DNA from 4 places in the Embleya sp. NBC_00896 genome. Region 1 is predicted to be linked to each of the others. Evidence: riboswitches for the same ligand, from Rfam matches in the RefSeq annotation. Region 1 holds a riboswitch; each other region holds the start of a gene.
What was found. A riboswitch is a leader RNA that binds a small molecule or an ion and turns the genes downstream of it on or off. The one in region 1 is predicted to bind cyclic di-AMP.
Positions count from the first base shown of each region.

Region 2: another riboswitch for cyclic di-AMP. It lies ahead of OG928_RS41795 (transglycosylase family protein); the one in region 1 lies ahead of OG928_RS13295 (NlpC/P60 family protein).
Region 3: another riboswitch for cyclic di-AMP. It lies ahead of OG928_RS27605 (transglycosylase family protein); the one in region 1 lies ahead of OG928_RS13295 (NlpC/P60 family protein).
Region 4: another riboswitch for cyclic di-AMP. It lies ahead of OG928_RS42995 (NlpC/P60 family protein); the one in region 1 lies ahead of OG928_RS13295 (NlpC/P60 family protein).

Region 1 is NZ_CP108776.1:2,976,671-2,982,287, forward strand. It holds gene OG928_RS13285 (PspC domain-containing protein) at 1-135, shown strand, start outside; gene OG928_RS13290 (response regulator) at 132-809, shown strand; gene OG928_RS13295 (NlpC/P60 family protein) at 894-1,976, opposite strand; cyclic di-AMP (ydaO/yuaA leader) riboswitch at 1,986-2,123, opposite strand; gene OG928_RS13300 (hypothetical protein) at 2,464-2,820, shown strand; gene OG928_RS13305 (PIG-L deacetylase family protein) at 2,894-3,613, opposite strand; gene pcrA (DNA helicase PcrA) at 3,734-5,617, shown strand, end outside.
Region 2 is NZ_CP108777.1:1,879,146-1,884,762, reverse strand. It holds gene OG928_RS41810 (DivIVA domain-containing protein) at 1-628, opposite strand, end outside; gene OG928_RS41805 (globin domain-containing protein) at 609-1,802, opposite strand; gene OG928_RS41800 (group 1 truncated hemoglobin) at 1,806-2,228, opposite strand; cyclic di-AMP (ydaO/yuaA leader) riboswitch at 3,259-3,499, shown strand; gene OG928_RS41795 (transglycosylase family protein) at 3,531-4,778, shown strand; gene OG928_RS41790 (glycerophosphodiester phosphodiesterase family protein) at 4,905-5,617, opposite strand, start outside.
Region 3 is NZ_CP108776.1:6,094,636-6,100,252, reverse strand. It holds gene OG928_RS27615 (nucleobase:cation symporter-2 family protein) at 1-1,286, shown strand, start outside; gene OG928_RS27610 (LuxR C-terminal-related transcriptional regulator) at 1,644-2,447, shown strand; gene OG928_RS27605 (transglycosylase family protein) at 2,529-3,203, opposite strand; cyclic di-AMP (ydaO/yuaA leader) riboswitch at 3,309-3,501, opposite strand; gene OG928_RS27600 (EthD family reductase) at 3,695-4,030, opposite strand; gene OG928_RS27595 (phosphoenolpyruvate hydrolase family protein) at 4,034-4,936, opposite strand; gene OG928_RS27590 (Tm-1-like ATP-binding domain-containing protein) at 4,938-5,617, opposite strand, start outside.
Region 4 is NZ_CP108777.1:2,140,494-2,146,110, forward strand. It holds gene OG928_RS42985 (DUF885 family protein) at 105-1,640, shown strand; gene OG928_RS42990 (hypothetical protein) at 1,734-2,273, opposite strand; cyclic di-AMP (ydaO/yuaA leader) riboswitch at 2,697-2,834, shown strand; gene OG928_RS42995 (NlpC/P60 family protein) at 2,844-3,935, shown strand; gene OG928_RS43000 (glycoside hydrolase family 3 N-terminal domain-containing protein) at 4,033-5,617, opposite strand, start outside.

The DNA.
Region 1 (5,617 bases):
TCCGTGATCGGGCGCATGCGCCGCAACGGGGGCGCCGCGAACATCCGCAGCGAACCCGGCGAGGGCACCGAGGTCGAGCTGGAGATGCGCCGGGCCGACGCCGGCCGGGCCGCCGTGGGAAGGACGAACGCGTGAACGCCACCGAGACGAGCACCGAGACCGGCGGGGGGACGCCGCGCGTGCGGGTCGTCCTGGTCGATGACCACCGGATGTTCCGGACCGGCGTGCGCGCCGAGATCGGCGAGGCGGTCGAGGTGGTCGGCGAGGCCGAGGACGTCGCGACCGCGGTGGCCGCCGTCACCGAGACCCGGCCCGACGTAGTGCTGCTCGACGTGCACCTGCCGGGCGGCGGCGGGGTCGAGGTGCTGCGCCAGTGCGCGTCGCTGATCCCCGGCGTGCGCTTCCTCGCGCTGTCGGTGTCCGACGCCGCGGAGGACGTGATCGCGGTGATCCGCGGCGGCGCCCGCGGTTACGTCACGAAGTCGATCACCGGTGAGGAGCTGATCCGGGCGATCGGCCGGGTGGCCGAGGACGACGCGGTGTTCTCGCCGCGGCTCGCGGGCTTCGTGCTGGACGCGTTCGCCGCGACCGACGTACCGCCGATCGACGAGGACCTGGACCGGCTGACCCAGCGCGAGCGCGAGGTGCTGCGGCTGATCGCGCGCGGCTACGCGTACAAGGAGATCGCCCGGCGGTTGGTGATCTCGGTCAAGACGGTGGAGACCCATGTGTCGGCGGTGCTGCGGAAGTTGCAGTTGTCCAACCGGCACGAGCTGACTCGGTGGGCGACCGATCGACGCCTGGTCTGAGGAACCGAAACGACGGCGCCCTCCGCGCGGAACGAGTTCCGTGCGGAGGGCGCCGTCGTGTGTCGTGGTGCCGCGACCGCGGGTCTAGCCGGGGCGGATGGCGTCGAGGAACGGCATCGAGTCCAGCGGCGCCTTGGTCACGGTCTTGCCGGGGCGCGGCGCGTGGACGATCTGGCCGTTGCCGATGTACATGCCCACGTGGCGGTTGTCCGAGTAGAAGAACACCAGGTCGCCCGGCTGGAGGGCGGACTTGGCGACCTTCGGGCCGTCCTTGATCTGGGTCCACGTGGTGCGCGAGAGCGTGACGCCCGCGGCCTTCCACGAGGCCTGGGTCAGACCCGAGCAGTCGTAGGAGCTGGGGCCTTCGGCGCCCGACACGTACGCCTTGCCGATCTGCTTCAGCGCGAACGAGACCGCGGCCGCCGCGCGTCCCGACGCGGGGACGTTGGTGGTGGGGGCGTCGTCTGCGGGCTTGTCGCGGGAGCTGCGGTCGTTGCTCCGCGAGTCGGCCTCATGCTCGTTCGAGTTGAGGACGGCTTCCTGCTGCTTCTTGTCGAGCGTGTTCAGCAGGCGCTGCGCCTCGGCGAGCTTGCCCTGGATGTCGGTCTTGTTCTTGTTCAGCTCCGTGCGGAGCTTCTCCAGCTCCTGCAGCTGCGCGGAGGCCTCGGTGCGGTCCTGCTGGAGAACCCGGGCCTGCGCGGCGATCGCGCGGAGCTTGGCCGCCTGCTGGCCGTCGAGCTGCGAGATCATCTGCGCCTTCTGCAGGTAACCCTCGGGGTCACCGCTGAGCGCGAGCGAGATCTCGGGCGGGAGGCCGCCGGTGCGGTACTGGTTGGCCGCGAGGACACCGATCTGGTCGCGCAGGGCGTTCAGCGCGGTCTGTTCCTCGGTGATCCGGGCCTGCGTCTGGTTCGCGGTGCCCTGCTGCTTCTCGATCTGCTCCTCGACGCCGTTGGCGGCGTCGGTGGCCTTGATCACGTCACTGTGCAGCTGGTTGACGCGTTCCTTGGTCTGCTGGAACGACTGCGCGGGATCCGCGCTCGCGGTGCCGGCGAAGGTCATCACGCCGGTCATCGTCGCGGCGGCCGTGACAACGGTCGCTGCGGTACGGACGGCGGTGCGCGGCTTGGGCTTGCGGTGCTGCCCGGGTCGACGTTGGGACGCCACTGGTGGCGGGTCTCCTTCCTCGGCCGCCTACCGGGTTAGCTGACGGGTTCGGGCGGAAGAAGGCGCCCTACGGTGCCGAAGCACCGATTCACCCCAGGGACTGCGAGGGTCCCCGGTTCCGGCTTCGCGTCCCGACGACACGTGGTTGCCCACTGTCCCGAAATACGTCACCGAATTCGGCGGAGGCGATCGTGTCGACCGGGGTGGTCAACCTCGAGCCGATCGCCTGTCGCAGAACACTAGTCACAGGCGTGTCATGACCATCACCATTGGCCTCGACATTACCAAAACTTTACCAAGGTCGCCGTTTCCTTCTCCGCGTATCACGGGAAAAGCGCGCCAATTCCCTAAAGTCGATCTTGAGACGTTTTAGTGCCGATTAGTCCTTTATGACCACCTATATGTTGTCGGCGCGACGCCGGTTAGGCTGCCGGCGGCATCGCGGCGCCCGAGCGCCGCCGAAACGGTCGACAAGGAGTGTTGCGTCGTGGACGTTCTGCGGCAGATCCTGCTGGTCCTGCACATCGTGGGCATCGCGGCGCTGCTCGGCGGTGTCCTCACCCAGATGTCCGCACTGAAGACCGGCGACGTCCGCATCGTGCCCGCCATGACGCATGGTGCGCTGACCATGCTGGTCACCGGCCTGGCTCTGGTCGGCGTGGTCCAGGCGGGCCTGGACCGCGAGGTCGACAACGCCAAGATCGGCACCAAGCTGGTCGTCCTCCTGGCGATCCTCGTCCTGGTCTGGGGCAACCGCACCGCCGACCGCGTCTCGCCCCGGATCCTCGGCGCCATCGGCCTCCTGACGATCGCGAACATCGCCATCGCCGTCATGTGGACCTGAGCCGGCACCGCCGCCGAGCCCGCCCGCGAGGCCCGGGCAGCCCACCGCGAGCCACGGGAACCGCGCCACCCGGCTACCGCGTGTCGACCACCCGAAAGACCTCGGCCATCCGCCCGGCCGCGAGCCCGAACCGCTCCGCGTTGCCGAACAGCATCCCGCGGACGAGATCCCGCAACCCGTCCAGATGCGACGTCTGGCTGGTGTGCGCCAGCAGGGCCGACATCTTGCGCTCGAACATCCCCGTCACGTCGACCGCGTGGTCCGGCGCCGGAGCCGGCGACAACCACGTCTCCGACACCGTCCACTCCTTCAACCCCTCCTCGTCGAGCAGTTCCGGGTGCGCGAACGGATTCCGCGCGTCGGGGTAGATCGCCCGCATGGCCGCCTCGCCCGCCTCCAGGTGGTCGGGGTGGCTCGGCGCGAGCCGCGACCAGTCCCGGTCCGGGCTCGGGATCACCATCCGCTGCGGACGCACCTTCCGGATCACCCGGGTGATGTCCCGCCGTAGCTCGTGCGTGGCCGCCAGGCGCCCGTCCGGATACCCCAGCCAGTGCACGTCCCGCACCCCCACGTGCGCCGCCGCGGCGGTCTGCTCGGCCCGCCGGATCCCGCCGATCTCGGACCGCGGCACCACCGGGTCGAACCCGCCCGCGTCCCCGTCGGTGACGATGCAATAGCTCACATCGATCCCGGCGTCGGTCCACGTCGCGATCGTCCCCGCCGCCCCGAACTCGATGTCGTCCGGATGCGCGGCCAGCACCAGGACCCGCTCCACGTCGCGATCGTCCAGCACGATGTACTCCCTTGATCCGATGGGACCCCGCTCGACGCGGTGCCGCCGGCGCAATGATCTCTGCCCGTGAACAAGCGCTCGGGCACGACTCGCTTGTTACCCACCTAGACTCGGGGAACGATGAGCAGCCTCTTCGACGACATCCCCCTGCCCGGTTTCGAGACCGCGGCCAAGAAGCCCACCACGACCGCCGCGGACGACATCCCGCTGCCGCCGGAGCCGGACGAGAACCACGTCCACGGCCTGCCGGAGGACTACCCGGACGACCTGTACGAGGGCCAGTACGCGCCCCCGGCCGAGCCCCGCGACGAGTACTACCGCAACGGCGCCCCGCGCCCGGTCGTGGACCCCGCGCACCTGCTCGACGGGATGAACCCGCAGCAGCGCGCCGCGGTCGTCCACGAGGGTTCCCCGCTGCTCATCGTGGCCGGCGCGGGCTCCGGCAAGACGCGGGTGCTGACCCATCGCATCGCGTACCTGCTCGCGAAGCGCGGCGTGCACCCCGGCGAGATCCTCGCGATCACCTTCACCAACAAGGCCGCCGCCGAGATGCGCGAGCGTGTCGAGGCGCTGGTCGGGCCGCGGACCAAGGCCATGTGGGTGTCCACGTTCCACTCGGCGTGTGTACGGATCCTCCGGCAGCAGTACAAGAAGCTCGGCATGAGCTCGTCGTTCTCGATCTACGACTCGGCCGACCAGCAGCGCCTGATGGCGATGGTGTGCCGTGACCTGGACCTGGACCCGAAGAACTTCCCGCCGCGCAAGTTCAACGCGCAGGTGTCGAACCTCAAGAACGAGCTGATCGACCCCGAGGACTTCGCGGCGAAGGCGATCAACGAGAGCGAACGCATACTCGCTCAGGCGTACACGATGTACCAGGAGCGCCTGCGGCAGGCCAACGCGCTCGACTTCGACGACCTGATCATGACCACGGTGCACCTGCTCCAGGCCTTCCCGGACGTGGCCGAGCACTACCGGCGCCGGTTCCGGCACGTGATGGTCGACGAGTACCAGGACACCAACCACGCGCAGTACATGCTGGTGCGCGAGCTGGTCGGCGGCGCCGCCGGGCAGGGCCCCAAGCGCACGGTCGACGGCGACCTGGTGAACCCGGCCGCCGCCGGACTCGCCGAGATCGAGCCGGCCGAGCTGTGCGTCGTGGGTGACGCGGACCAGTCGATCTACGCGTTCCGCGGCGCGACGATCCGCAACATCCTCGACTTCGAGGCCGACTACCCCAACGCGAAGACGATCCTGCTGGAGCAGAACTACCGCTCGACGCAGACGATCCTGACCGCCGCCAACGCGGTCATCGAGCGCAACAGCAACCGCCGCGCGAAGAACCTGTGGACCGACGCCGGCGAGGGCACCGCGATCGTCGGGTACGTCGCGGACGACGAGCACGACGAGGCCCAGTTCGTCGCGGACGAGGTGGACCGGCTCACCGACGCGGGCAAGACCAAGCCCGGCCAGGTCGCGATCTTCTACCGGACCAACGCCCAGTCGCGCGTGTTCGAAGAGGTCTTCATCCGGGTCGGCCTGCCGTACAAGGTCGTCGGCGGCGTGCGCTTCTACGAGCGCCGCGAGGTCCGCGACGTGCTCGCCTACCTGCGGCTGCTGGCCAACCCCGACGACACCGTGTCGCTGCGGCGGATCCTGAACGTGCCCAAGCGCGGCATCGGCGACCGGGCCGAGGCGTGCCTGGAGGTGCTGGCCGCGCGCGACCGGATCCCGTTCGCGCAGGCACTGCGTCGCGCCGACGACGCGCCCGGCCTGGCCAAGCGGTCGTCCAACGCGGTCAAGGGCTTCGTCCAGCTCATCGACGACCTGACCGCGGTCGTGGACGGCGGCGCGGGCCCCGCGACCGTCCTTGAGGCGATCCTGGAACAGACCGGCTACCTGGCCGAGTTGCAGGCCTCCAGCGACCCGCAGGACGAGACCCGGATCGAGAACCTCCAGGAACTCGCGGCGGTCGCACTGGAGTTCGAGCAGGCGCAGGCCCAG
Region 2 (5,617 bases), on a different replicon from region 1:
TGGCCACCTCGCGAGCGAACGACTCCGACGCGGCGGTGAGTTGCACCTGGATCGCGTGGCAGAACGCACGCAGCCACGCCACCCGGCGCTGCATCTCCTCCAGCTCGGCCGCGTACTCACCGCCCGCCTGCGCCCGATACGCGCGCGCCGCGTCGTTCGCCGCGGACTCGGCGCTCGCCTGCGCGTCCCGCAGCATCTCGTCCGCCTGCCGACGGGCCTCGCCCATCACCTGGCGGCAGTACTGCTCCGCCTGCGCGACGTACGCGTCCGCCTGCTGCTGGGCCTGCGACAGCATCGCGACCGCCTGCTTGTCCGCCTTGACGGCCGGCACCAGGGACGTCGACGCCTGCGTCTGCGGACCGGTCTCGACGCCCTGCTGCCGGTACCACTCGCGGAGCCGATCGATCTCCGCGCGCAGCCCGGACTTCTCGGTGTCGCTCGCCGCGATGTCCTCGGCGATCCGGCCGAGGAACATCTTGACCTCTTCGACGTCGTAGCCCCGGCGGGCCAGCGACGCGCGGTTGAACTCGGTGGAGCGGACCCGCTGCGGAGTCAGCGGTGTGCGGTGCCGGATCGCCGACCCGGGGTGGGGTCGGCCTCGTTCTTCGTCACCACGCGGCTGATTCATGACTGACCTCCGTCGATCGGTTCGCGGTCGCCGGGGACTGCCCGGGCTGCGCGTAGCCGGCGAATTCCTCGTAGTGCAGTCGTTCCTCCGGCAGACCGGCGGAACGCAACTTCGCGAGGCCGGTCGTGACCAGGTCCGGTGAACCGCAGAGGTACACCTCGTGGGCGCCCCAGGGACCGTGCCGCAGTGCCACGTCCACGGGTTCCCCGATCTCGCCCCGATACGCCGGGTCCTCGGAGACCGTGGGGATCACCGTCAACCACTCGCACGCCTGCGCGTACGCCTCCAGGGCGGGCAGGTCGTACAGCTCGCGGGTCTGGCGCGCGCCCGCGTAGACGACCGCGCGCCTGCGGATGGCGCCGTAGTCGTGTTCGGACTTGATGTGCTCGATCAGGGCCTTGAACGGGGCGAGCCCGGTGCCGCCGGCGAGCAGGACCACATCGCGTCCGCCGGTGCCGTCCAGCGTGAGCCGCTGTCCGACGGGCGCGCCGAGCCGCAGCATGTCGCCGGCCTGGATGCCCTGGGCCAGCGCGGTGCTGACGCTGCCGCCGTCGACCACCCGCACGTGGAATTCCAGCGTCCCGTCCGCCCGCGGCGCGTTGGCGGGCGAGAAGTAGCGCCACATGCGGGGCCGCAACGCGGTTTCCACCGCCACGCTCTGGCCGGGCACGAAGTCGAGTCGGGTGTGCGGGCGGACGGTCAGCACGACCAGTCCCAGGCCGCGGCGTTCGTGTCGGATGACCTCGGCGTCCCACCACGCGGGTGTGGTGCGGGCCGATTCGTCGGCCGCGTCGCACATCACCTTGGCGACGAGTCCGTACGCCGCGCCCCAGTCGGCGGCCAGCTGCGGGGTCCACGCGCTGCCGGCGAAGTGTTCGAGCGTCGCCAGCAACGCCTCGCCCACCGCGGGGTAGTGCTCGGCCACAACCGCGAACTTGCGGTGGTCACGGCCGAGTTGCCCCAGGAAGACGACCAGGGTGTCCAGGTCGTCGACGTTCGAGACGACGTGTCCCAGCGCCTCGACGAGCTTGCCGCGCTGCCCGGCCATGGAGACCGGGAACATCTCGCGCGTCTGCGGGTGGGTGAGGAACAGGGACGAGTAGAAGTACAGCGGTACCTGATCGCCGTGCGCCGCCACCAGGCGCCAGCTCTCCTTGAGGCGGGTGGTGTCCACGACTCAGCGGACTCCCTCGGCGACCGCGCCGTCGTCCTGGACGATGTCGTCGCGCACGGCCTTCAGGGTCGAGGCCACGGCGTCGGCGATGTGGGTCGGCGCGCCCATCTCGCCCAGGACGTCGAGCAGGTACGCCGAGACCTTGTCGTAGTGCGGGCCGGTGACGCCGAGTCCGGTGTGCGCGGCGGCCAGGGTCCGCCCGTCGTAGGTCTCGGGGCCGCCGAGGACGGACGCCAGCAGCAGCGCCTGGTGGCGCTTGACGGCCGACACATCCGAGCGCTCGAAATACGGGGCCAATTCCGGATCGGCCAATACCAGGCGATAGAAGCGGTCCACTGCCTCACGAATAACCGGGCCACCGCCGAGTTGCTCGTACATCGTCTGCTCGGAGATCGCTTCGGACGTCGAAGCATTCGTTTCGGACATGTTACTCGCGCTCCCTCGGTCGGATATTCGAGCAGAGCACAGCATCCGGGTCTCACGTGTCGAATGTCAATGAGAGCAATGCGTCATTTTGGTCCGGTTGCGACCTGAAATCCACTGAGCCGGCTGCGATCATTCGAATTCGCTCCGGAAGTAGAAAACTCGTTTCCGCCGACCGCTCCCCCCGATAGGGAAGCGGGTCCGCCGGAGCGCAGCGCCGGTGCGGCGGCCCGGCACGCGCCGGATCGCCAGAATTGTCGGCCGGTATACACCGGACATGTACTCGCATTGTGTCGACTGTCGGGAAACCGATGGAAAGACGGACGTGCGGCGGCGATTCCACCCCATGCTTCGCAATGGCGTCGCAGGGGTGCACCGATTGCACCGATCGGAACGAGCGCGAGGATCAACGAAGATTCAACGAAGATCAACAGGGATCAACGAATCCTTGCCCCCGCAACAATTCACCGTCGAATATTCCCGTGGCCAAGGAAGCGTCAATCGCCTCGCCGATACACAATCCCAGGTCATGTGGCATGGAAGATCAAATCGCGCGGTGATTCGAGATATTCGATGGCCGTACTCGCCGGCGGCCACTCCCCGCCGCCGAGATCCTCGGCGGGCGTCTCGCACCGGCGCCGCGCTCGGCTTTGCCGGCGCGACCCACCTCGGTCGCGACCGGCTGGCGGCGCGACACCACGGCGGCGGCCGTCGACCGGCGGCAGAGTGAGCCACCGAACGAGCCGCCGGCGGTCGTCGACGTTACGCACGTCACATCGCACGCACCGATGGTCAGGCTCTCGCACGGACCGTGAACCGCACTTCCGCAATTCTCACGAAGCGTAATTCCCGGATCACCGAAATGACAAGCCCTCGGACACAATGCGTGCACGACTCGGGACTTTCGGTTCCCATATTCCGCCGATTCGACACGATTCAGCGATTTCTACCGATCGTGATGTTTGGATCCGAGTGGGTGTTGTGCGTAGTTTGGTGCTTCCGCCGCACCGGTCTGGTGCACCAGCGGATTGCGCCTCCCGGTTCGCCGAATCCTGCCGCCGGAGGGGCCACGGTACGAGTACCCGAAAGGCAGGAGCGGGGGAACCAAGTGGTACGCCGTCATGGGCGTCTGCACAGACATGTGCGCGGACGCCCTATTTGGACGGCTTGGGGTGAAGCCGCGTCTCCTCACTCGTGAGGGACCAGACACGGCCGGGCGAGACTCTCCAGCCCGAATCCGACAGCTCACTTCGTAGGCGTGGGAGAAGGAAACTCTTCGTGCAGTCGTTCAACACCCCTGCCCGCATGCCCAAGAAGACCCGCCTCGCCCTGACCGTCGGCATGGCCGGCGCGATCGTCGCCGCCCCGCTGATCGGTGGCCTCGCGACCGCCAACGCCGCGTCGGTCTCGACCTGGGACAAGGTCGCCATGCTCGAGAGCTCGGGCAACTGGCACATCAACACCGGCAACGGTTTCTACGGTGGCCTCCAGTTCACCCAGAGCACCTGGACCGAGTTCGGCGGCACCAAGTACGCCCCGCGTGCGGACCTGGCCACCAAGGACCAGCAGATCGCCATCGCGGAGAAGGTCCTCGCCGTGCAGGGCCCGGGCGCGTGGCCCAACACCTCCGGCCCGTCCAACCTGACCAAGGGCAGCGCGGCTCCGGCCGTCAGCCCCTCGGCGAAGGCCGAGAGCAAGGCCACCGTCAAGGTCGCCCCCAAGGCCGCCACGACCGAGAAGTCGGCCGAGTCCAAGCCCGCGCCGAAGATCGAGGTCAAGTCCTCGAACGGCACCTACTCCGTGGTCAAGGGCGACACCCTGTCCAAGATCGCCGCGGCGAAGGATGTCGAGGGCGGCTGGCACAAGCTGTACAAGGACAACCGCTCCGTGATCGGTGGCAACCCCAACCTGATCCAGATCGGCCAGAAGCTCACCCTCTCCGGTGCGGCCTCGTCCTCCTCGTCCTCGGACGACAGCGACAAGGGCACCGACAAGGGCACCGAGAAGACCTCGACCGCCCCGTCGACCCCGACCAAGGCCTCCGTCTCGGTCAAGGTCGCGCCGAAGCCGGTCACCAAGGCCAAGGCGCCGGTCGCGCCGAAGGCGAAGGCCTCCGCCGAGGTCGCCCCCGCCACCAAGAGCAACTCGTCCGGCTACGTCGCTCCCGTGAGCGGCTCGCTGGGTACCGCGTTCGGCACCGGCGGCAAGCTGTGGTCCAGCGGCAGCCACACCGGTCAGGACTTCGTCGTCGGCACCGGCGCGAGCGTCAAGGCGATCACCTCCGGCACGGTCGTCAAGGCCGGCAACGGCGGCGCCTACGGCAACGAGGTCGTCATCAAGCACGCGGACGGCAAGTACTCGCAGTACGCGCACCTCTCCAGCATCAGCGTGAGCGCGGGCAGCAAGGTCAGCACCGGTCAGCAGATCGGCCGCTCGGGCGCGACCGGCAATGTGACCGGCCCGCACCTGCACTTCGAGATCCGCACCACCCCGAACTACGGCAGCGGCATCAACCCCGTCACCTACCTCCGCGCCCACGGCGTGAACCTCTGATCCCAGAGTCACCCAACGCGGTAGCCACAGGGCCGTGCCCGTCGACCACCAGGTCGACGGGCACGGCCCTGTCGGCGTCCCGACACGCCTTCTTCGCCGAACACCCCCACCCCGCCCCCGCCGAGCTCACCCGGCCGGGTAGGCCCGCGGCAGCCGGTAGCCGCGGTCGGCCAGCAGCGTGCGGAGGCGGTCGGGGTAGTCCGTGATCAGGCCGTCGACGCCGTCGTCGACGAGCTTGGCCATGGTCGCCGGGTCGTCGACCGTCCACGGCACGACCTTGATGCCGAGGGCGTGCGCGCGGGCGACCAGTTCGCGGGTCACGTACGGGCGGTAGTTCGGGTCGGTGACCGTGCCGTTCTGCGGGAAACCGTGCACCGGTGAGAACGTCCTGGCGCCGATCGTCCTGATCGCGCGCAACGGGTCGCCGCCGAAGTCGTCGATGTCCAGGCCACCCAGCCACGGCGACGCGCCCGGTTGCCCGACCTGGAGGAAGTCGTAGTTGGTCAACGCGACCAGGGGCAACCGCGGTTCGACCTCGCGCATCCGCTTGAGCGCGCCCCAGTCGAAGCTCTGTACGGTCACCTGGCGCAACAGCCCGGCCCGGCGCACCTCGTGGGCCACCGTCCGGACGAACTGCTCGCGCGGCGCGGTCTCCTGCGGAGCGCCGGCCTCGACCTTGGTCTCCACGTTGAGCCGAACACCGCGCGCGTGCCGGCGGTTCACCAGGTCGAACACCTCGGTGAGCAGCGGCATTCGGGCGCCCGGCGAGGTGCGCTGCTCGGGGAAGCCGGGGAACTGCCGCGACCCGCAGTCGAGCGTGCGGACCTGCGCGAGGGTGA
Region 3 (5,617 bases), 3.1 Mb from region 1:
CGCCGCTGATCATCGGCGGCGCGCTCGGCCTCTCCGCCGCCGAGATGACCACGCTGCTCGGCGCGAGCCTGCTGATCGCCGGCCTCGCGACGCTGTTGCAGACGCTCGGGTTCTGGCGGATCGGTTCGCGGCTGCCGTTCGTCAACGGCGTCACGTTCGCCGTGGTGTCCCCGATCCTGGCGGTCGCGGCGTCCAAGCAGGACGCGACGCTGCCGATCATCTTCGGTTCGACGATCGTCGCGGGGGTGTTCTGCTTCCTGCTCGCGCCGGTGTTCTGCCGACTCGTCAGGTTCTTCCCGCCGGTGGTCAGCGGCACGGTGATCACCCTGATCGGGGTGTCCCTGCTGCCCGTCGCGGGCAACTGGTCGCAGGGCGGCGACGCGAAGGCGTCCGACTACGGCTCGCCGACCAACCTCGGCCTCGCCGCCGCGACGCTGGTGGCGATCCTGGTCCTGCACCGCGTCCTGACCGGATTCCTCCAGCGCATCGCGATCCTGCTCGGTCTGCTCTTCGGCACGCTGCTCGCGATCCCGTTCGACAAGGTCGACGGCGACGCGCTGGGCAAACTGGCGATCTTCGAGGTCCCCGAGCCGTTCGCGTTCGGCGCACCGCAGTTCGACGTGTCGGTGACCATCTCCATGGTCGTCGTCATGATCGTGTGCATGACCGAGTCGACGGCCGACATCATCGCGCTGAGCGAGGTGGTGGACAAACCCGCCGACGACAGGACGATCGCGGGCGGCCTGCGCGCGGACGGCCTGGCCACCGCGCTCGGCGGCGTCTTCAACGGCTTCGCGTGCACGGCCTTCGCGCAGAACATCGGTCTGGTCGCGCTGACCCGGATCCGCAGCCGGTTCGTGGTCGCGGTGTGCGGCGGATTCCTGGTCCTGATGGGCCTGATGCCGATCGTCGGCGGGCTGGTGGCGCTCGTCCCGCAACCGGTCCTCGGCGGCGCCGGCGTGGTCCTGTTCGGCACCGTCGCGGTCGCGGGCATCCGCACGCTCGGCAAGGCCGATCTGAACGCCGGGTCGAACGCGCTGATCGTGGCGGTCGCGCTGGCCTTCGGCGTCTTCCCGATCGCGTTCCCGGACTTCTACCACGCGTTCCCGGAGAAGTTCGGCATGATCGCCGAGTCCGGCATCTCGGCCGGCTCGATCATCGCCGTCGTGCTCAACCTGCTGCTCAACCACACCGGCCGCGGCCCCGACGACGCCGAGGCGCGACAGCACGCGAATCCGGTCCCGCCGGAGCCGATCGACGCCCTGGCCAAGGCCGCACGGGCCTGACCGTCGGTGCCGTCCCGGAGACCGCCACAGGGACCGCCGTAAAGACCGCCATGGGGACCGTCCTCGAACGCCGGAGGGGCTTCTTCAAGCCCGTCCGGCGTTCGAGCACAACCCGACGGCAGGCCGCCCGGCTGCCGTTCCCCCAACGTCACGCCCGTGACCCGCGCGGCCTGAGCCGCACGCGTTCCCCCCTCGGTCTCGGAGCGTGACCCTCGTGTTCCATCCTGTGGGGTCGGGGGCGCCGGCGACATGGCCCAAAGGTGGAGTTCCTTCGGCATAATCGGCCCTCCCCCCGGCGCTTTCGGAGGTCGCTTTGTCGGAGGTCGCCGGCCGGAGGTCGCTTTGTCGGAGGTCGCGTTGAGTGTCGCAGCCCGGTTCGAGCCAGACCTCGCGGGTGACTTCGACCTGGTCGAACGTCGGGACCTGGAGCGGCTGTTGCGATTACTCGACGAGTGCGCGCGAGCGGCCGACGTCGCGACGTTCCGGGAGAGCGTGCTCGACGCGCTCGCGCGGTACTTCGGTTATCGCGACACGACGTTCTTCACCGGCTCGAATCTGCCCGCGATCTTCGAGGACCGCGACCCGCTCGCGACCGGGATCGGACTCCGCGGCCTGGTGCCGTACATGGAGACCTTCCATCGCGACGACCCGTTCCACCTGATCGCGCTGCGTGCCGCGCCCGGGCGCAAGGCCGTGCCGCTCACGCTCGAATCGCTGCCCAAGCCGGTGCGGGCGGCACACGTGCGCTACCTGGAGTCGTTCCTGTACCCGATGGGCATCCACGCGAAGATCGTGGTGCCGCTCCCGGGGCCGACCCGATGCGGCGGGATCGGCCTGTTGGGCACCGAATCCGGCGCGTTCGGCGCGCGCGACGTCGCGGTGGCCACGCTGTTGTCCCGGCACCTGGGCAATCTGTTCGCCCTCTTCATCGATCGGCCCACCCGACCGCCGAGCCTGATCACCCGTTTGACGCCGCGTCAGGCCGAGATCGCCGCGCTCGTCGCGCGCGGGCTGACCAACCGCGACATCGCCGCGGTGCTGTCGATCACCGGGGACACGGTCAAGAAGCATCTGACGTACGCGATGCAGACGGTCGGCTGCGCGAACCGCACCCAACTCGCCCTGCTGTGGCTGCGCGAGGGGCCCGACGAGGCGACCTGAGCGGCAAGCCGGGCCGACGGCCCGGAAAATGGGCGTAGGCCCCGCCGAAGTATTCGGCGGGGCCTACGTCGTGATGGTGCGTCAGGCGGAGAACGCCAGCTTGGCACCGATGTTGATCAGGTTCGGGTTGTCGCCGATGGCGCTCTTGTTGGCGTTGTAGAGGGCCTTCCAGCCACCCTTGACGCCGTTCTTCGACGCGATGTCGGACAGCGTGTCGCCGGCCTTGACCGTGTAGCGGCCGGAGGTCGACGCCTGCTTGGAGGCGGCGGACTTCGGCCCGGCCTTGGTCGCGGTGTCACTCTGCTTGTGCTGCACCCGGACCTTCGGGGCGGCCTCGGTCACGGACTGCTCCGTGGACTTCTTCGGCGCGGCCTCGCTCACGGACTGCTCCGTGGACTTCTTCGGCGCGGCCTTCTGCTCGACCTTGGTCTTGGTCTTGCCGGTCGTCGCCGTCGAGGACTCGGCCTGGGCGGACGCGTTGCCCTTGCCCAGGTTGGCCTTCTGCGAGCAGACCGGCCACGCGCCGGGGCCCTGGCCGGCGAGAACGCGCTCGGCGACAGCGATCTGCTGCGTCTTGGTGGCGTTCTCGGCGTTGGCCGCGTACTCGGTGCCGCCGAACGCCTTCCAGGTGCTCGGGGTGAACTGCAGACCGCCGGAGAAACCGTTGCCAGTGTTGATGCCCCAGTTACCGGTGCTCTCGCACTGGGCGACCTTGTCCCACTCGGACGAGGTCGCGGCGCTCGCGCTGCCCGTCATGCCCACGAGGGGAAGGACGAGACCCGCACCGGCGGCGACGGCGATGCCGGCGCGACGGCCACGAGAGAGCGAGCGAACGGGAGCGGTGATGGCACGGAACGTCATTGATTACCTCGTCGGGCGCCTACGAAGTTAGCTGTCGGGTTCGGACGAATGGCCCGGCCTCGCCTGATTCAGGCATGGCTTCACCCCAAAGACATCGACAGTGCCGATGTCGCACCACTTGGTTCCCCCGCTCCTGCCGCCAGTCGATATCGACTGCGTCCCTCGAGCGGCGGCAGGATTCGGCGTACCGCCCGGGGAGTCCGCTTGTGCGAACAACCACGAAACTACGCACCGGTTCGCCCGGTTGGCAAACATTTCGACCGCTTTGTGACGTGCCCGACAGGCTGGAATAACACCACTTTGCCCGAATTGTCGGGATCTTCGCAGGTCACCGTTCCGGCGTCCACGGTGCGCAGCCGCGTGATCACCCGTGCGTCAACACGGGGCTATTCCGTCGCGGGCAGCTCCACAGGTACGACTACCCGTTCTTCGTCCCAAAGGAACGTCGCGCCGCCGGTCGCGAAATTGGGCACGTCGGCCACCGTGGCCCGGCCCTCGGGCGAATCCAGGACCGCTTCGATCCCCGCGCGGGATTCCGCGTACAGCGCGACCACCATGTAATAGGGCGGCTTCCCCCCGGCGGGGTCGGGCTCGCAGGTGCCGATGGTCCAGCCGGTCAGGCCCGGCATCGTGCGGGCGAGCGGGACGTGCTTCTCCCAGTAATAGGAGTCGAACGCCGCCGGATCGGTGGGGTGGCCGTATAAGACGGTGAGCTTGTACATGTCTCAGTCCTCGCTGTCTCGGTAGGTGTCCGGTGCTTCCGGGAGGTCCCGGGCTTCCCAGGCGTCCCGGTCGTCGGTGACGCTCTTGCCGCCGATCTGCTTGAAGGCCCTCGCCTGGGCGGTGATGGCCAGCTCGGTCGGGAGCCTCTCCATGCTGGAGGCGCCGAAAAACCCGACCACGCCGATGGTGTTGGCGAGCACGTACGCGGCGTCCTCGGGCTCGGCGATGGGACCGCCGTGACACAGCACCAGCACGTCGGGATCGACCTCGGCCGCCGCGTCGCGCATCGCCTGGACCCGCTCGACCGCCTGGTCGAGGGTGAGCGCGGTGGTCGCGCCGATACTGCCCTTGGTGGTCAGCCCCATGTGCGGGACCAGCACGTCGGCCCCGGCCGCGGCCATCGCGCGGGCCTGCTCGGGGTCGAAGACGTAGGGCGCGGTGAGCAGGCCGCGCTCGGCGGCGAGCCGGATCATCTCCACCTCGAGGTCGTAGCCCATGCCCGTCTCCTCCAGGTTCTGCCGGAAGACGCCGTCGTACAGCCCGACCGTGGGGAAGTTCTGGACCCCCGCGAAGCCCATCGCGGCGAGCTGGTCCAGGAAGTGCGGCATGATCCGGAACGGGTCCGTGCCGCACACCCCCGCGAGTACCGGGGTGTCGCGGACCACCGGCAGCACCTCGCCGGCCATGTCGACCACGATCGCGTTGGCGTCGCCGTACGGCAGCAGGCCGGCGAGCGAGCCGCGGCCGGCCATCCGGTAGCGGCCGGAGTTGTAGATGATGATCAGATCCACGCCGCCGGCCTCGGCGCACTTGGCCGACAGGCCGGTGCCCGCCCCCGCGCCGACCACCACCCCGCCCCGCTCGACCGTCGTGCGCAGCCGACCGCGCGCCTCGCGTCCGTTCATGTCAGTCCTCGCTCCCCTTGATGATCAGGTGGTGCAACCGATCCGCCGCCGCCGTGGCGAACGCCGGGTCGTTGATGTCGGTGTCCGACTCGTACAGCTCGACGGAGCTGCCGGCGAGTCCCACCCGCAGCGCGTCGAACAACGCGGCGTCGGCGGCGGGGTCGTGGAAGGGCGCGCCCTCGACGTCGATCGCCGAGACCCCGCGCAGCGGCAGGTACAGCGCGGTCGGGCCGGTCGCGGCGACCAGCTTGGCCGCGATCCGCCGGCCCAGTTCGGCGTTCTCCTCCGGCGTGGTGCGCATCAGCGTCACCGTCGGGTTGTGCACGTACAGCTTCCGCTGCTCGAACCGCTCGGGCACGGTGTCGCGCGGGCCGAAGTTGACCATGTCCAGGGCCCCGACGCTGACCACCTGCGGCAGCCCCATCCGCCCGGCGGCGCCGAGCCGCTCCGGGCCCGCGGTCAGCACGCCGCCGACCAGGTCGTCGGCCAGCTCGGTGGTGGTCAGGTCGAGGATCCCGGCCAGGAAACCGGCCTCGGCCAGGTTCTCCATCGAGGTGCCGCCCGCGCCGGTGGCGTGGAAGACCAGGACCTCGTAGCCCAGCTCGGTGAGCCGCTCGCGCGCCGCGTCCACCGCCGGGGTGGTCACCCCGAACATCGACGCGGCGATCAGCGGACGCCCCT
Region 4 (5,617 bases), on a different replicon from region 1:
TGTGAAATCCGGTCCACCTCCGGCCCTATTGGCCCGTGTCGAAGAGGGGCGTTGCCCGCAGGCTGGTCGTCGTCAGCACAGCGCCACAGTAACTGGAGCAACACATGGGTACGGCTCGACCTCTGGATGACCGGCTCGCCGCCATATGCGACGCGTCCGTGTTCGCCGCCCGCGAGAGCGCCGGCCGGCACGAGTACGACGGCACGATCCAGGATTTGTCCCCCGCCGGCGTGGACCGGGCACTCGCCGCGCTCGGCGGACCGCCCGGAACCCCGAGCTACCCGGACCCGCACGACGAGGCACTCGCGAGCGCGGCGGAGCGGGCACTGCGCGTGCGCCTGGGCGAACTGGAGTTGCACCGCAGCAATCCCGTGTGGCACATCGACAATCTCGACCTGTCCGGCTACGACCGCGAATACGCGCCGGCGCCGGAACGCGCGGCCGCGCGACGGGCACACCTCGCGCGCTGGCCGGAGGGCGTGGACGCGGCGATCGAGGCACTCGATCGCGTGCCGGCTCCACTGGCCGCCGCCACCCTCCCGCTCGCGCGTGGGTTGGCGTCCTTCGTCGGGCCCGATTCGAGTCCCGTACACGACGCCGCGCGCCACGCGGTCGGGCGCTTTGTTCGGCACCTGGAGCGGGCCGTCGTCGACGGTCCACCCTTGGGTGCCCTGGGCAGCCGCAACCTGGCCCGACTCCTCGGTTCGGCCGAGGCGCTGGACATCGATCTGGATCTGATGACCACCCGCGTCGACGCCGAGCGCGACCGACTGCGCCGGCTCCGCGACCAGGCCTGCCGGCGGCTGGATCCGCGTGCCGAGATCGCGGACACGATCCGCTCCCTACAGGAGGATCACCCCGACACGGACGGCGTCATCACCGAGTTCCGGGCGCTGGTCGAGGAGGCCGTCAAGTGGGTCGCCGAACACGACCTGGCTCCGGACCACGACGTGCTCGTCGAGGTGTTGCCGATGCCCGAGGCGCAGCGCAGGGCCCTTGCGGGCGCCACCTGGGCCGCCGCGAACGAGGCCGACGCGCCCGGCCGATTCCACGTCTCGCTTCCGCTCGACGCGTGGTCGGCAACCGAGCGTGACCAATGGCTGCGGACCGGTTTCAGCCGGAACCTGATGGCCAACATGGTCGTGCACGAGGTCGCCCCGGGACACCTCAGCCACGGCCGGGCCATGCGCCGGGCCACCAGCGAGGTGCGGCGGACCGTGCTCTCGGAGGTCTTCATCGAGGGCTGGGCCCACTACTGCGAGGAGATGGCCCTGGAGGAGGGCTTTCGCATCGACCCCGCGTTCGCCGTCGCCGTCGCGCAGGACGCCTTGCGCCGGGTCACCCGCTTCGCGTGCGCGATCGGGCTGCACACCGGCGAGATGACCATCAACGACGCCGCCCGCAGGTTCACCGAGGACGTCGCGCTGGCCGGCCCGGCCGCTCTGCACGAGGCCCAGCGCGGCCTCTTCGATCCGACCTACGGCCGCTACACCTGGGGCAAGTTCGCCGTCGTGGACCTGCGGGAGCAGGCCCGCCGGCAGTGGGGGCCGGCGTTCTCGCTGCCGCGCTTCCACGCCGCGCTGCTGAACCTGGGCGCGCCCCCGCTCGGGCTTCTGGGCATCGCCCTCGAACGCGGATGATCACGTTTCTTGCGGCCACCTTGGTGTCGACCGCCGTCCCCGGGCCGAACCTGTGGCCGAGCCGTGGGATCGGGCCCGGACGGAAGCGACCGGCTACCGCGGTTCCCACCAGGTGGGGGAGATGTCGAGGGACCAGATGTCGCCCACCTGTTGCTCGTCCGGGTCGTCAAGGTCGTGGTCGCCGTCTCCGTAGGGGTCGGGGTCCGTGATGACGAAGATGCGGGTGCCCGAGTCCGATACGCGGTAGCGGTTCATGTCGATCGTCTCGTCCTCGAGTTCGACCGTGTGCCCCAGGGCCAGGACGGCGTTGCGCAGTTCCTCGAATCGGGCCCGGGGCGCGAAGGTCCCGTACCTTCGGGAGAGGGCGGGTGGCACCGTGTCGGGGGAGCGGTCGTGCATCAGCCGGTGGACCTTCACGCCGAATCCGAAACAGGACATGCGCCCTCGGGAGTCCGGCAGGAAGTTGACCGTCACGAGTCCGTACTCCCGCCTCAGGGAGCCGCCCCCGGGGACATCGAGGTAGCCCGGTCCCACCGCCTTCTCCCAGTCCTCGGGGCCGAAGTCGGTTCCCGCCCCGGCTCCGAGCACGTCGGAGCGGGTGGCGACGTGAGCGTAGAAGTCCAGATCGGACACCCGTTGATTCCCTTGGGTCGAGCTGTGTGAGCGCGGCGGATACAGCGGGAGCGAGACCACTTCCCGGCAGTGTGACACCCAGGGACGGCGAGCTTTGCAACCTCGTTCGCCGCTCGTAATCCGCAGCCGGTTTATTTCTCACGTTCAGTGAAGTCTGTGGAGTTGGGCTGCCGGCGGGTCCTCGCGACCAATCGTTGCCAAAACGGCTCAAGATCGACTTTAGGGAATCCGGGTGCTTTTCCCGTGATACGCGGAAAAGTAAACGATGATATTGGTAAAGGTTTGGTAATGCAGAAGTCCGTGGTGATGGTCGTGACACGCCTGTGACTATTGTTTCGCGACAGGTGATCGGTTCGAGGTTGACCACCCCGGTCGACACGATCGCCTCCGCCGAATTCGGGGACGAGTTTCGGTGACGGTGGGTAACCGCTGTCGTCGGGACGCGAAGCCGGAACCGGGGACCCTCGCAGTCCCTGGGGTGAATCGGTGCTTCGGCACCGTAGGGCGCCTTCTTCCGCCCGAACCCGTCAGCTAACCCGGTAGGCGGCCGAGGAAGGAGACCCGCCGCCAGTGGCGTCCCAACGTCGACCCGGGCAGCACCGCAAGCCCAAGCCGCGCACCGCCGTCCGTACCGCAGCGACCGTTGTCACGGCCGCCGCGACGATGACCGGCGTGATGACCTTCGCCGGCACCGCGAGCGCGGATCCCGCGCAGTCGTTCCAGCAGACGAAGGAACGCGTCAACCAGCTGCACAGTGACGTGATCAAGGCCACCGAGGCCGCCAACGGCGTCGAGGAGCAGATCGAGAAGCAGCAGGGCAACGCGAACCAGACGCAGGCCCGGATCACCGAGGAACAGGCCGTACTGAACGCCCTGCGCGACCAGATCGGTGTCCTCGCGGCCAACCAGTACCGCAGCGGCGGCCTGCCGCCGTCGCTCTCGCTCGCGCTCAGCGGCGACCCCGAGGGCTTCCTCCAGAAGTCGCAGATGATGTCCCAGCTCGACGGCCGGCAGGCCGCCAAGCTGAAGCAGATCGCGGCGCAGGCCCGAGTCCTCCAGCAGGACCGCACCGAGGCATCCTCGCAGCTCGCCGAGCTGGAGAAGCTGCGGACCGAGCTGAACAAGAACAAGACCGACATCCAGACCAAGCTCGCCGAGGCCCAGCGGCTGCTGAACACGCTGGACAAGAAGCAGCAGGACGACATCCTCAACTCGGACAAGCACGCGAGCGGCCCCGGTTCGCGCGACGACACCGACCGCAGCTCGCGGGCCAAGCCGGACACGCCGCCGCCGGCGAACGATGTCCCCGTGTCCGGCCGGGCCGCGGCCGCGGTCGCGTTCGCGAAGGCCCAGATCGGCAAGCCGTACGTGCCCCGGGGTGTGGGCCCCGACTCCTACGACTGCTCGGGGCTGACCATGGCTTCGTGGAAGGCCGCCAACGTCAAGCTGACCCGCACCACCTTGACCCAGGTCAACGACGGTCCGCGGATCTCCAAGGGCGCGCTCAAGCCGGGCGACCTGGTGTTCTACTACCCCGACAACTCGCACGTGGGCATCTTCATCGGCAACGGTCAGATCGTGCACGCCCCGCGGCCGGGCAAGAACGTGACCATCGCGCCGGTCGACTCGATGCCGTTCTACGCGGCCGTTCGACCCGGTTAAGCCCATCGGTCGCGCGTAGAGCGCCAAGTCGAGGCCGGGTCCTTCGGCGCGCTGTCGTCCTTCCGGTCTTCGTTCATGGGGTTCGTTCGCTGAGGCTTCAGGGGCCGCTGTCGCCCGGAGTCCGGTGTTCGGTGCTCGGCCCGCCGCCCCGCCGCCCCGCTGTGGCGTCCGCGCCTTCCGGCAGGTGCTTCGGGCCGATCGGTGGCGGGCCGGGGTGGCCGCATCGGAACAGCGGGTCGCGGGTGTCGAAGGGGACGTCCTCGCGTGACTGTTCGACCGCGCGCATGGAGGACGGCAGGTCGAACGGGAGGCGTCCGGTGGCCGGGGTGCGGTTGAAGACGGCGTCGAGGACGACGTCGTCTTCGGCACCGAAGTCGGCGAGCAGCAGCAGCGCGGAGTCGGCGAGCCCGGTGAGTACGGCGGGCCGGTCCAGAGCGACACAGACCGCCAGGGGAACGGTGGCGGCGAGCTCGCGCAGTCGTTCGAGTTCGGCGGGAGGGAATTCCAGGGAGCCCGCGTGGAAGTAGCGTTCGAGTAGGCCCTCGCGTTGCTCGTACGGGGCGTCGAGGCGGACCACCGCGACGTCGGCGTCCTCCGGGCGTTGCACGGGCGCGCCGTAGCGCGCGGCCACGCGCGGGTCGATGTTCTCGACATAGAGGGCGCAGTCCGGGCCGAACCCGACCGGGGTCCCCGACAGCGGGACGAGTGAACGCTGTTGGACGCGGCGGGCGAGCGCGCGGGTCTCCGGGCGGCCGACCAGTTCCTCGGCGGCCTCCGGGTCGACGTACGGGTTGTCGAAGAGGCCCAGACGGAACTTGTCGCGCAGGATCCGGCGGACCGAGGCGTCGATCCGCGCCTCGGTGGCGGCGCCGGAGCGCACCGCCTCGATGATCAGCTCGGGACGGGTCTCACCGCCGAACTGGTCGACGTCGGCGTCCAGGAGCATGCGTACCTGCTCGGCGAGCGGGAGGTGCTCGACGCCCCAGTTGCGCGCGGGCAGCGAGCCGCGGCCGGGGATGTTCATGCCGGCCAGCAGGTTGAAGTCGGTGCACACGACGCCGTCGAAGCGGTATCGGCCGCGCAGCAGCCCGGCGATCACATCGCGGTTGAAGCACGCGCCGACCTCGGCGAGGCCGGTGCCGACCGGGATGCCGTACCCCGGCATGACCTGGGCGACTCCGGCCTCCAGCGCGGCCGCGAACGGGCGCAGGTGGTATTCGAGGTTGCCGCCCGGATATGCCTGGAACCGGCCGTACGCGAAGTGCGGGTCCTCGCCGCCGGCCACCGGGCCGCCGCCGGGGAAGTGCTTGACCATGCAGGCGACGCTCTCGGCGCCGAGCGTCTCGCCCTGCATACCGCGGATATAGGCGGCGAGCATGCGGGAGGCCGACTCCGCGTCCTCGCCGAACGTTCCGCCGACTCGCGCCCAGCGCGGCTCGGTCGCCAGGTCGGCCATCGGGTGCACGGCGACCCGGATGCCCACGGCACACAGTTCGCGCGCGGTCGCCGCCGCGAACTCGCGGACCAGCTCCGGGTCGCCGGTGGCGGCCAGACCGATCGGCTCGGGCCCGCGACTGAACCCGCCGCCGGTGTGCGCGGCCGCCGGGTTGTCGCCGAACCCGTGGCGGGGGTCGGACGACAGCGTGACCGGGATCCCCAGGCGGGTGGCGGCGGCCAGGTCC